Regions from separate parts of the Erwinia papayae genome, predicted to be linked through region 1. Evidence: predicted binding sites of a transcription regulator. Region 1 holds the regulator's gene; the other holds the start of a gene.
What was found. Region 1 encodes PurR, which represses purine synthesis genes. Its sites were predicted from a motif close to CANGCAAACGTTTGCNTG; they were not measured.

Region 1 (4,833 bases):
TAATATCGCAGCCGCCAACCAGCTCACCATCAACCCACAGTTGAGGGAAAGTCGGCCAGTTAGCATATTTAGGCAGTTCAGCACGAATTTCCGGATTCTGTAGAATATCAACATAGGCAAAACGCTCACCACAGGCAGAAAGTGCCTGCACAGCCTGAGCAGAAAAGCCACAGCTCGGCAGTTTTGGCGAGCCTTTCATATAAAGCAGAATGGGGTTTTCTGCTATCTGACGCTCAATTTTCTCAACAGTACTCATAAATAGCTTCCTTCAGCGGATACTTCGTGTCTTATTATTGTAGCGATTATGAACCAACGTTAAAACGACATTTTATTCAGGGTAAAAGTCCACCAGGAAGATACCTGTTAACATCCTGATTAAAATACGATTACAAACACTTTTATTACCTGCACGCATAATCTGAGTACAAATGCTGCGCATTAACAGTGCCATTTAATGTCATTTTTACAGCTTTTACGTGTTATGCATTCCTGAAACAAAAAAGGTGTTAACTTTGACCAGGAAGTTCGATTAGAATCGGACTGTCAATCTGAAAGATATCCTAATTCAACCACGCTCCGGCCCCGGCGGGAGCATAAACTGCTAACGGTAACGATGCGTTTACTCATCACGCTTATCATGCTGGCTACAGCTCAGCTGTTTTTCAATATGGCGCACGCATCGCCCCATACCCCTGTTAATGCTAATCACCACAAAACTGACAGCAACACCACGGCACGAGAAGATGAACGGCGTAAGCGACGTCCGGTGAAAAGCAGTTCCAGCAAAGTAAAAGAAGTCAGTAGCAAAAAATCCCGTCTGACTGCGGTCAATAAATTCAAACTAAAAAAACGCAATACCGTCAGGGTAAATGTAACAACCGCATCAGTTAAAGAAACATTGCCGGTGTATAAAAGACGATATGGGCGCCATCACGGCAATACGGTAGTGCAGCCGGATGAGATGGCTTACAGTGTTGCCCCGCTGAAGCTCAGCAGAGCACACCGCGCCCGCTACCAGAAAGCACGTGAAACGGCGATGAACAAACTGATGGGCCAGCTGGGTAAACCTTATCAGTGGGGCGGAACATCGCCGAAAACCGGTTTCGATTGCAGCGGTCTGGTCTGGTACGCTTATAAAGATCTGGTGAAATTCAAAATTCCACGCACGGCCAATGAGATGTACCATCTGCGCGATGCGGCTTCGATCAGACGTGACGATCTCGAAAAAGGCGATCTGGTTTTTTTTCGTATAAATGGCCGCGGTACTGCCGATCATGTTGGGGTTTATCTGGGTAATGGTAAATTTATTCAGTCGCCGCGAACCGGCAAAGATATTCAGGTCAGCGCACTAAGCGAAGATTACTGGCAACGCCACTATATTGGTGCACGCCGGATGATGACGCCAAAAACTATTCGCTGATTCACTCTCAAGGCCGTTCCGGGGAGCGGCCTTATTTTTTCAGTGCAGCACTGCGGTGAAGCTGAATGCAACAATCATCAGTAAAGCGCCGATGGTTGTCAGTAGTGAAAATTTAAGATTGGTATCCATCTGTTACCCTCGATAACCACAGCGTTTATGGCGTCATTGATTTTCCCATAGTTGCCAGTAAAAATCTCGTTTTCTCTGCTCAGGCTTGTTAGAATTCTTACGCATTACTTCAGGTCACCGTATCGTTCATATTCATTTTCTGGCACAGACCTTTTCCCTTTCTGATGTCTCCGCAAGACACCGTATAGCTTTGTTAACAGACATCAGGTTTTTGTATTTGAAGCAATCGTTTAACAAACTAATTATCAGTAAGTTACGAGATATCCAGGAGTAGCGAGTTAATGGCAACAATAAAAGATGTGGCCAGACGTGCGGGCGTATCAACCACCACCGTTTCCCACGTTATTAATAAAACCCGCTTTGTCGCTGAAGAAACGCGAGAAGCCGTGTGGAGTGCCATCAAAGAATTACATTACTCTCCCAGTGCAGTCGCCCGCAGCCTGAAGGTGAATAACACTAAAACCATAGGCCTGTTAGCCACCTCAAGCGAAGCGCCCTACTTTGCTGAGATTATTGAGGCGGTAGAAAATTGCTGCTTTGAGAAAGGCTATACCCTGATTTTAGGTAATGCCCATAATGACCTGCAAAAACAGCAGGCCTATCTCTCTATGATGGCGCAGAAGCGGGTAGATGGTCTGTTGGTCATGTGTTCTGAATATCCTGCGCCGTTAATTACCTTACTGGAAGAGAGTCGTCATATTCCAATGGTAGTGATGGACTGGGGCGAATCGCGCGGCGATTTTACCGATACCGTACTGGATAATGCCTTTGAAGGCGGCTACCTGGCAGGCCGCTATCTGATCGACCGTGGTCACCGCGACATCGGAGTGATCCCCGGTCAGATGGAACGGAATACCGGAGGTGGACGCCATGCTGGATTCCTTAAAGCCCTTGCTGAAGCGGATATTCCGTTACGGGAAGAGTGGCTGGTTCAGGGTGATTTTGAGCCGGAATCCGGCTACCACGCTATGCAGCAAATCCTCTCACAAAAACAGCGCCCCAGTGCAGTGTTCTGTGGCGGTGACATTATGGCAATGGGAGCGATATGCGCAGCAGATGAAATGGGGCTGCGTGTCCCACAGGATATTTCGGTGATCGGGTATGATAATGTGCGTAACGCTCGTTTTTTTGCTCCTTCACTGACCACGATTCATCAGCCTAAGGAACAGCTGGGTGAAACCGCTTTTGCTATGCTGCTGGATCGTATAACCAGCAAACGTGAAGAACCACAAACAATTGAAGTGCACCCCACACTGATTGAACGTCGCTCGGTGGCTGATGGTCCTTTCAGGAAACACCGGCAATAATTCTTATACCGCCTCTGATGTCAGGGGCGGCCGCTTCACCAGCCACAGCTCTGACGTACAGAGCAGCGCCTGAACAGTAAAAACGGACATGGCAGACCGGTGGGTTTATATCTCTTCCGCAAGCCATTCGCTGTTCAAGGTGTCGGTATCTCCCAGATAATCCAGTAGCCAGCTCAACGCAGGTGAGGCCGTTTGTTCTGACCAACTCACACAGCAGGGGCTGTCAGGAAAAACCGTTTCCAGCTGCAAAACTTTGAGTGCTCCCCTGCTTATAAGGGGGCGCGAAAGATGCGCAGGCACCATTCCCACACATAATCCGGATAACAGACAGTCAATGCCGCTTTCCCAGTCTGGCACCACCATCCGGCGCTGATTATCCAGGGTCCAGGTCGTTCTTCTGGTTAGAGAACGGGAGGTGTCCTCCAGACCGAGAGAAGGCCATGCACGTATGCTCTCCTCACTGACCGGCCCCTGAAGCTGAGCAAGGGGGTGCCCGGCCTCTACCACGCAATGCCAGCCAAGCATTCCCATGCTGCGAAAAGCAAAACGTCCACCAACCGGAATAGCCTGAGTTGCCCCAATCGCCACATCCACCCGCCCATCTGCCAGCGCATCCCAGACACCATTAAATACTTCTGCTGACAGATGCAGTTCCATGTCGGGAAAATGTCGATAGAAATCAATCACCAGCTGCCGGGTTCTGGCTGGTTTGACAATGCAGTCCACGGCAATATTAATCTGACCGCGCCAGCCGTTGGCCACCTGCTGGCACTGACGTCGGGTGGCAAGCATTTTTTTGATAACAGCTCGTCCTTCCCTGACAAAAAAATGCCCTGCATCGGTCAGCACGACGTCGCGGTGACGTCTGACAAAGAGGGCGACAGCCAGCCACTCCTCCAGCTGGCGGACAGTATAGCTGATGGCTGACGGGACACGATGCAGTTCTGCGGCTGCAGCAGTAAAGCTGCCGGTCCTTGCTACCGCATCAACCACTTCCAGAGAGTGTTCTGACCACATAATCTGCCTGCAATATTTTTGAATACAAACCGCAAATATTACCGTTTCACAACCGCTTTGCCACCCCGTTACACTGCGCAGCGTTTTATTTACCTGACTGAAGAGTGCATCCATGTCATCAAAAGGATTTACCGTTTATCTTGCCCTGCTCAGCGTGTCCGGGTTTCTGGCCACCGATATGTACCTGCCCGCCTTTGGGGTGATGCAGCAGGATCTGAACACCAGTGCCGGAATGGTTGGGGCAAGCCTCAGCCTCTTCTTGGCAGGATTCGCCAGCGCGCAGCTGTTCTGGGGGCCGCTCTCCGATCGCATTGGTCGGAAACCGGTCCTGCTGATGGGATTAGGATTATTTGTTATCAGTTGTGCGGCAATGTGGTGGGTCAGCTCTGCCACTGCCCTGCTGGCATGGCGATTTTTGCAAGCCGTTGGCGTCTGTGCCGCTGCGGTAACCTGGCAGGCGCTGGTCATTGACCGCTACTCTGAGGCTCAGGCTAACCGCATGTTTGCCACCATTATGCCGCTGGTTGCCCTCTCGCCAGCACTGGCCCCACTGCTTGGTGCATGGCTGCTCAATCACTACACCTGGCGGGCAATTTTTGTTGTTCTGCTGCTGATCGCTTTGTGCCTGTTGCTTTTTACGCTGTTTCTTTCCCCTGCACCATCTGGCAGCACCCCCACGAAAAACGAGAAAATCCGTTTCCTGACCCTGCTGAAAACGCCGCTGTACAGGGGTAACGTATTGATTTATGCCGCCTGCTCTGCCAGCTTCTTTACCTGGTTGACTGCCTCCCCGTTTATCCTCACCGATCTGGGTATGTCACCCGGCGACATCGGTCTGAGCTATATCCCTCAGACGCTGGCCTTTATGCTGGGAGGCTATGGTTGTCGGGCACTGCTCAGGCAAGCTTCGGGTGCCACTCTGTTACCGTGGTTACTGGGAATATATGTATGCAGTATCCT
Region 2 (3,690 bases), 1.0 Mb from region 1:
GACTGGACCTTCCGTGACGGGCAGGGCGAACTGAACGGGCTTCCGCTGCCTCAGATTCCTTTACCCAATGCGGCAACGGCGCTGGCGGCGCTGCGGGCGTCCTCTCTGCAGGTTGATCCGGCGGTGATTTATTCGTGGCTGGACAAGGCCGTACTGCCGGGGCGTTTCCAGGTCGTTACTGAATCGCCCCGGGTGATCCTTGATGTGGCGCATAATCCGCACGCGGCGGCCTGGCTTGCCGGACGACTGAGCGAGCTGACCAAAGGCGGCAATGTTCATGCGGTGGTGGGAATGTTGCACGATAAAGACATTGCCGGAACCCTGGCCTGCCTGAAGCCACACGTGGACAGCTGGTACTGCGCACCCCTGTCGGGTCCCCGCGGAGCAAGCGCTGATGAGTTGATTGCACATCTGCCTGGCGCCCGTGCTTTTGCTGATATTGCAAACGCGTTTATCCATGCGCGTCAGCAGGCGTCAGAGCAGGATGTGGTGCTGGTGTGTGGCTCTTTCCTGACGGTTGCACAGGTCATGGAAACGCTGGAAACGGAGAGTGGTAGTGGCAAGTAAATTTCAGAACCGACTGGTCGGGACTGTGGTTATTGTGGCACTGGGTGTGATTATTCTGCCCGGGATACTCGACGGTAAGAAAAAGCATTACAAAGAAGAATTTGCAGCAATTCCGCTGGTGCCAAGGCCTGGCGATCAGCTTGAGGCTGACGGTGTGCCACCGGTGACCCAGGCGCTACCTGCTCAGCCACCGGAAGGTGCGGGTACGGCAGCAGAGGGACACAGTGGCGGCAACACCTCGCAGGCTGAAAGCGGCTCAACCACGCCGCAGTCGGCTAATCAGCCTGCCGTGGTTACGCCACCGCCGGTGCAGCCGTCAGAGCCGGTGCAGCATAAGCCGGTTGAAAAAGCCAAACCGGTGGAAAAATCCCGACCAACAGAAACCACCAAAGCCCCAGCCAAAGCGGTCGAAAAACCGGTTGAAAAACCTAAAACGGCACCCAGGTCCGAACCTGTTGAACCGCAGCAGGCTCCGGCTGCCGTGGAGGAGCGCGCACCAGCTGGTCAGGCCTATATGGTCCAACTTGGCGCACTGAAGAATGCCGCTAAAGTGAGCGAGATCGTCGCTAAACTGCGACTCTCGGGATACCGGGCTTTCACCGTGCCTTCCACGCCGGTGCAGGGGGAAATAACCCGTATTTACGTCGGGCCGGATGCCTCGAAGGCGAAAATGCAGGCTGCGGTGACCGAGCTGAAAAGCCTTTCTGGTCTTGGTGGTGTGGTTAAGCCTTACAGTGCACGCTGACTCTGGTAGTCAGCCACTATTACTGTAACAGCCTGCGCCTTTTGGCGCGGGTTACAGCCAGTCAGGTACGGGCGGTAACCGACGTGGCGGTAACGGGTTATCTGATGCAAATCAGCCAGTTGCCCGGATGCCTGCCAGGTGGCATGTTGCGGGTGCCGGCAGGGCCTTTTTGCTGATTTTTTCAGCGCCGCTTTTTAATTAAACTGGTAAAGGAAAACCCTACGCAAACGTTTTCTTTTTCTGTTAGAATTCGCCCCGAACTGGATGCGGAGCACTGTCGCTGGAAGAGTTCATGATCTGGATAGATTACGTCATTATTGCGGTTATTGGTTTTTCGGCTCTGGTCAGCCTGATCCGTGGGTTTGTCCGGGAAGCATTATCCCTTGTCACCTGGGGTTGCGCATTTTTTGTCGCCAGTCATTACTACTCCTTCCTTGCGGTCTGGTTCACCGGTTTTGAAGACGAGCTGGTTCGCAATGGCATTGCTATCGCGGTGTTATTTATTGCCACGCTGATTGTCGGGGCAATTGTTAACTATGTGATTGGTTCGCTGGTTGAAAAGACTGGCCTGTCGGGGACTGACAGAGTACTTGGCGTCTGTTTCGGGGCCTTGCGTGGCGTACTGATCGTGTCTGCCATTCTGTTTTTCCTCGATACATTCACCGGTTTTGCCAAAAGCCCTGACTGGCAGCAGTCCCAGTTAGTTCCCCAGTTCAGTTACATCATCAGGTGGTTTTTTGACTACCTGAAAAGCACGTCGAGTTTTTTGCCCCGATAAATACGTCGGGGTTGCGGCTTAATGAGGAAATGACCACATGTGCGGTATTGTCGGGATCGCCGGTTTTATGCCGGTCAACCAGTCGATTTATGATGCGTTAACGGTGCTTCAACACCGTGGCCAGGATGCCGCAGGCATTGTGACCATTGATGCCCTGAATTGCTTTCGCCTGCGCAAAGCGAACGGTCTGGTTAGCGATGTTTTTGAAGCCCGCCACATGCAGCGTATGCAGGGCAATATGGGTATCGGCCATGTTCGTTATCCCACAGCGGGCAGCTCCAGTGCCTCTGAGGCGCAGCCTTTTTATGTCAATTCACCCTTCGGCATTACTCTGGCGCATAACGGTAATCTGACCAATGCCCATGAGCTGCGTAAGCAGCTGTTCGAGAGTGGCCGTCGCCACGTTAACACCACCTCAGATTCCGAAATCCTGCTCAATATTTTCGCCGCTGAGCTGGACAGGTTTCAGCATTACCCGCTGGAAGCAGAAAACATTTTTGCCGCCGTGGCGGCGATGCATCAGCAGGTTCGCGGTGCCTATGCCTGCGTATCGATGATTATCGGTCACGGACTGGTCGCCTTTCGCGATCCAAACGGTATTCGTCCGCTGGTGATTGGTAAACGTCCAATGGCCGATGGACGCACAGAATATATGGTCGCTTCTGAAAGCGTGGCGCTGGATACATTGGGCTTTGAGTTTCTGCGTGACGTGGCTCCCGGCGAAGCGGTATATGTGACGGAAAAAGGCCAGCTGTTTACCCGCCAGTGTGCTGAAAACCCGAAATTCAATCCGTGTCTGTTTGAATACGTTTACTTTGCCCGTCCGGATTCGTTCCTCGATAAAATTTCTGTCTACAGCGCACGTGTGCGTATGGGCACCAAACTGGGTCAGAAAATCGCTCGTGAATGGGAAGATCTGGATATCGACGTGGTGATCCCGATTCCGGAAACCTCCTGCGATATCGCGCTGGAAATGGCCCGCATTCTCAACAAGCCTTACCGCCAGGGATTTGTAAAAAATCGCTATGTGGGCCGGACCTTTATCATGCCGGGTCAGCATCTGCGCCGTAGCGCAGTGCGCCGTAAGCTGAACGCCAATCGGGCTGAATTCCGCGATAAGAACGTTCTGCTGGTGGATGACTCTATTGTGCGGGGCACCACTTCTGAACAGATTATCGAAATGGCCCGTGAAGCCGGTGCGAAAAAAGTCTATCTGGCTTCAGCCGCGCCGGAAATTCGTTTCCCGAACGTTTACGGCATTGATATGCCCAGCGCCACCGAGCTGATTGCTCACGGGCGCGAAGTGGAAGAAATCCGTCAGCTGATTGGCGCGGATGCGCTGATTTTCCAGGATCTCAATGATCTGATTGAGGCGGTACGCGAGGAAAATCCGGATATCGCTCAGTTCGAATGCTCGGTGTTCAATGGCGTTTACGTCACCAAAGACGTGGATCAGCAATATCTGGAATATCTCCAGTCACTACGCAATGACGATGCCAAAGCCCTGGCGCGTCAGAACGAGGTGGAAAATCTGGAAATGCATAACGAAGGCTGATGCCCTCTGATGTTGCAGCAGGTATGATGGGCCGGAAGTGATTCC

Region 2: a site for PurR is predicted at 1,533-1,550, ahead of cvpA (colicin V production protein). Genes of this name have one in related genera too.

The regions. Positions count from the first base shown of each region.
Region 1 covers NZ_JBZCHT010000009.1:1,202,230-1,207,062, forward strand. The annotation lists gene AC3RPL_RS10525 (Grx4 family monothiol glutaredoxin) at 1-256, opposite strand, end outside; gene AC3RPL_RS10530 (C40 family peptidase) at 614-1,420, shown strand; gene cydH (cytochrome bd-I oxidase subunit CydH) at 1,460-1,549, opposite strand; gene purR (HTH-type transcriptional repressor PurR) at 1,831-2,856, shown strand; gene punR (DNA-binding transcriptional activator PunR) at 2,962-3,873, opposite strand; gene punC (purine nucleoside transporter PunC) at 3,986-4,833, shown strand, end outside.
Region 2 covers NZ_JBZCHT010000009.1:177,823-181,512, forward strand. The annotation lists gene folC (bifunctional tetrahydrofolate synthase/dihydrofolate synthase) at 1-567, shown strand, start outside; gene dedD (cell division protein DedD) at 557-1,312, shown strand; gene cvpA (colicin V production protein) at 1,605-2,090, shown strand; gene purF (amidophosphoribosyltransferase) at 2,128-3,645, shown strand.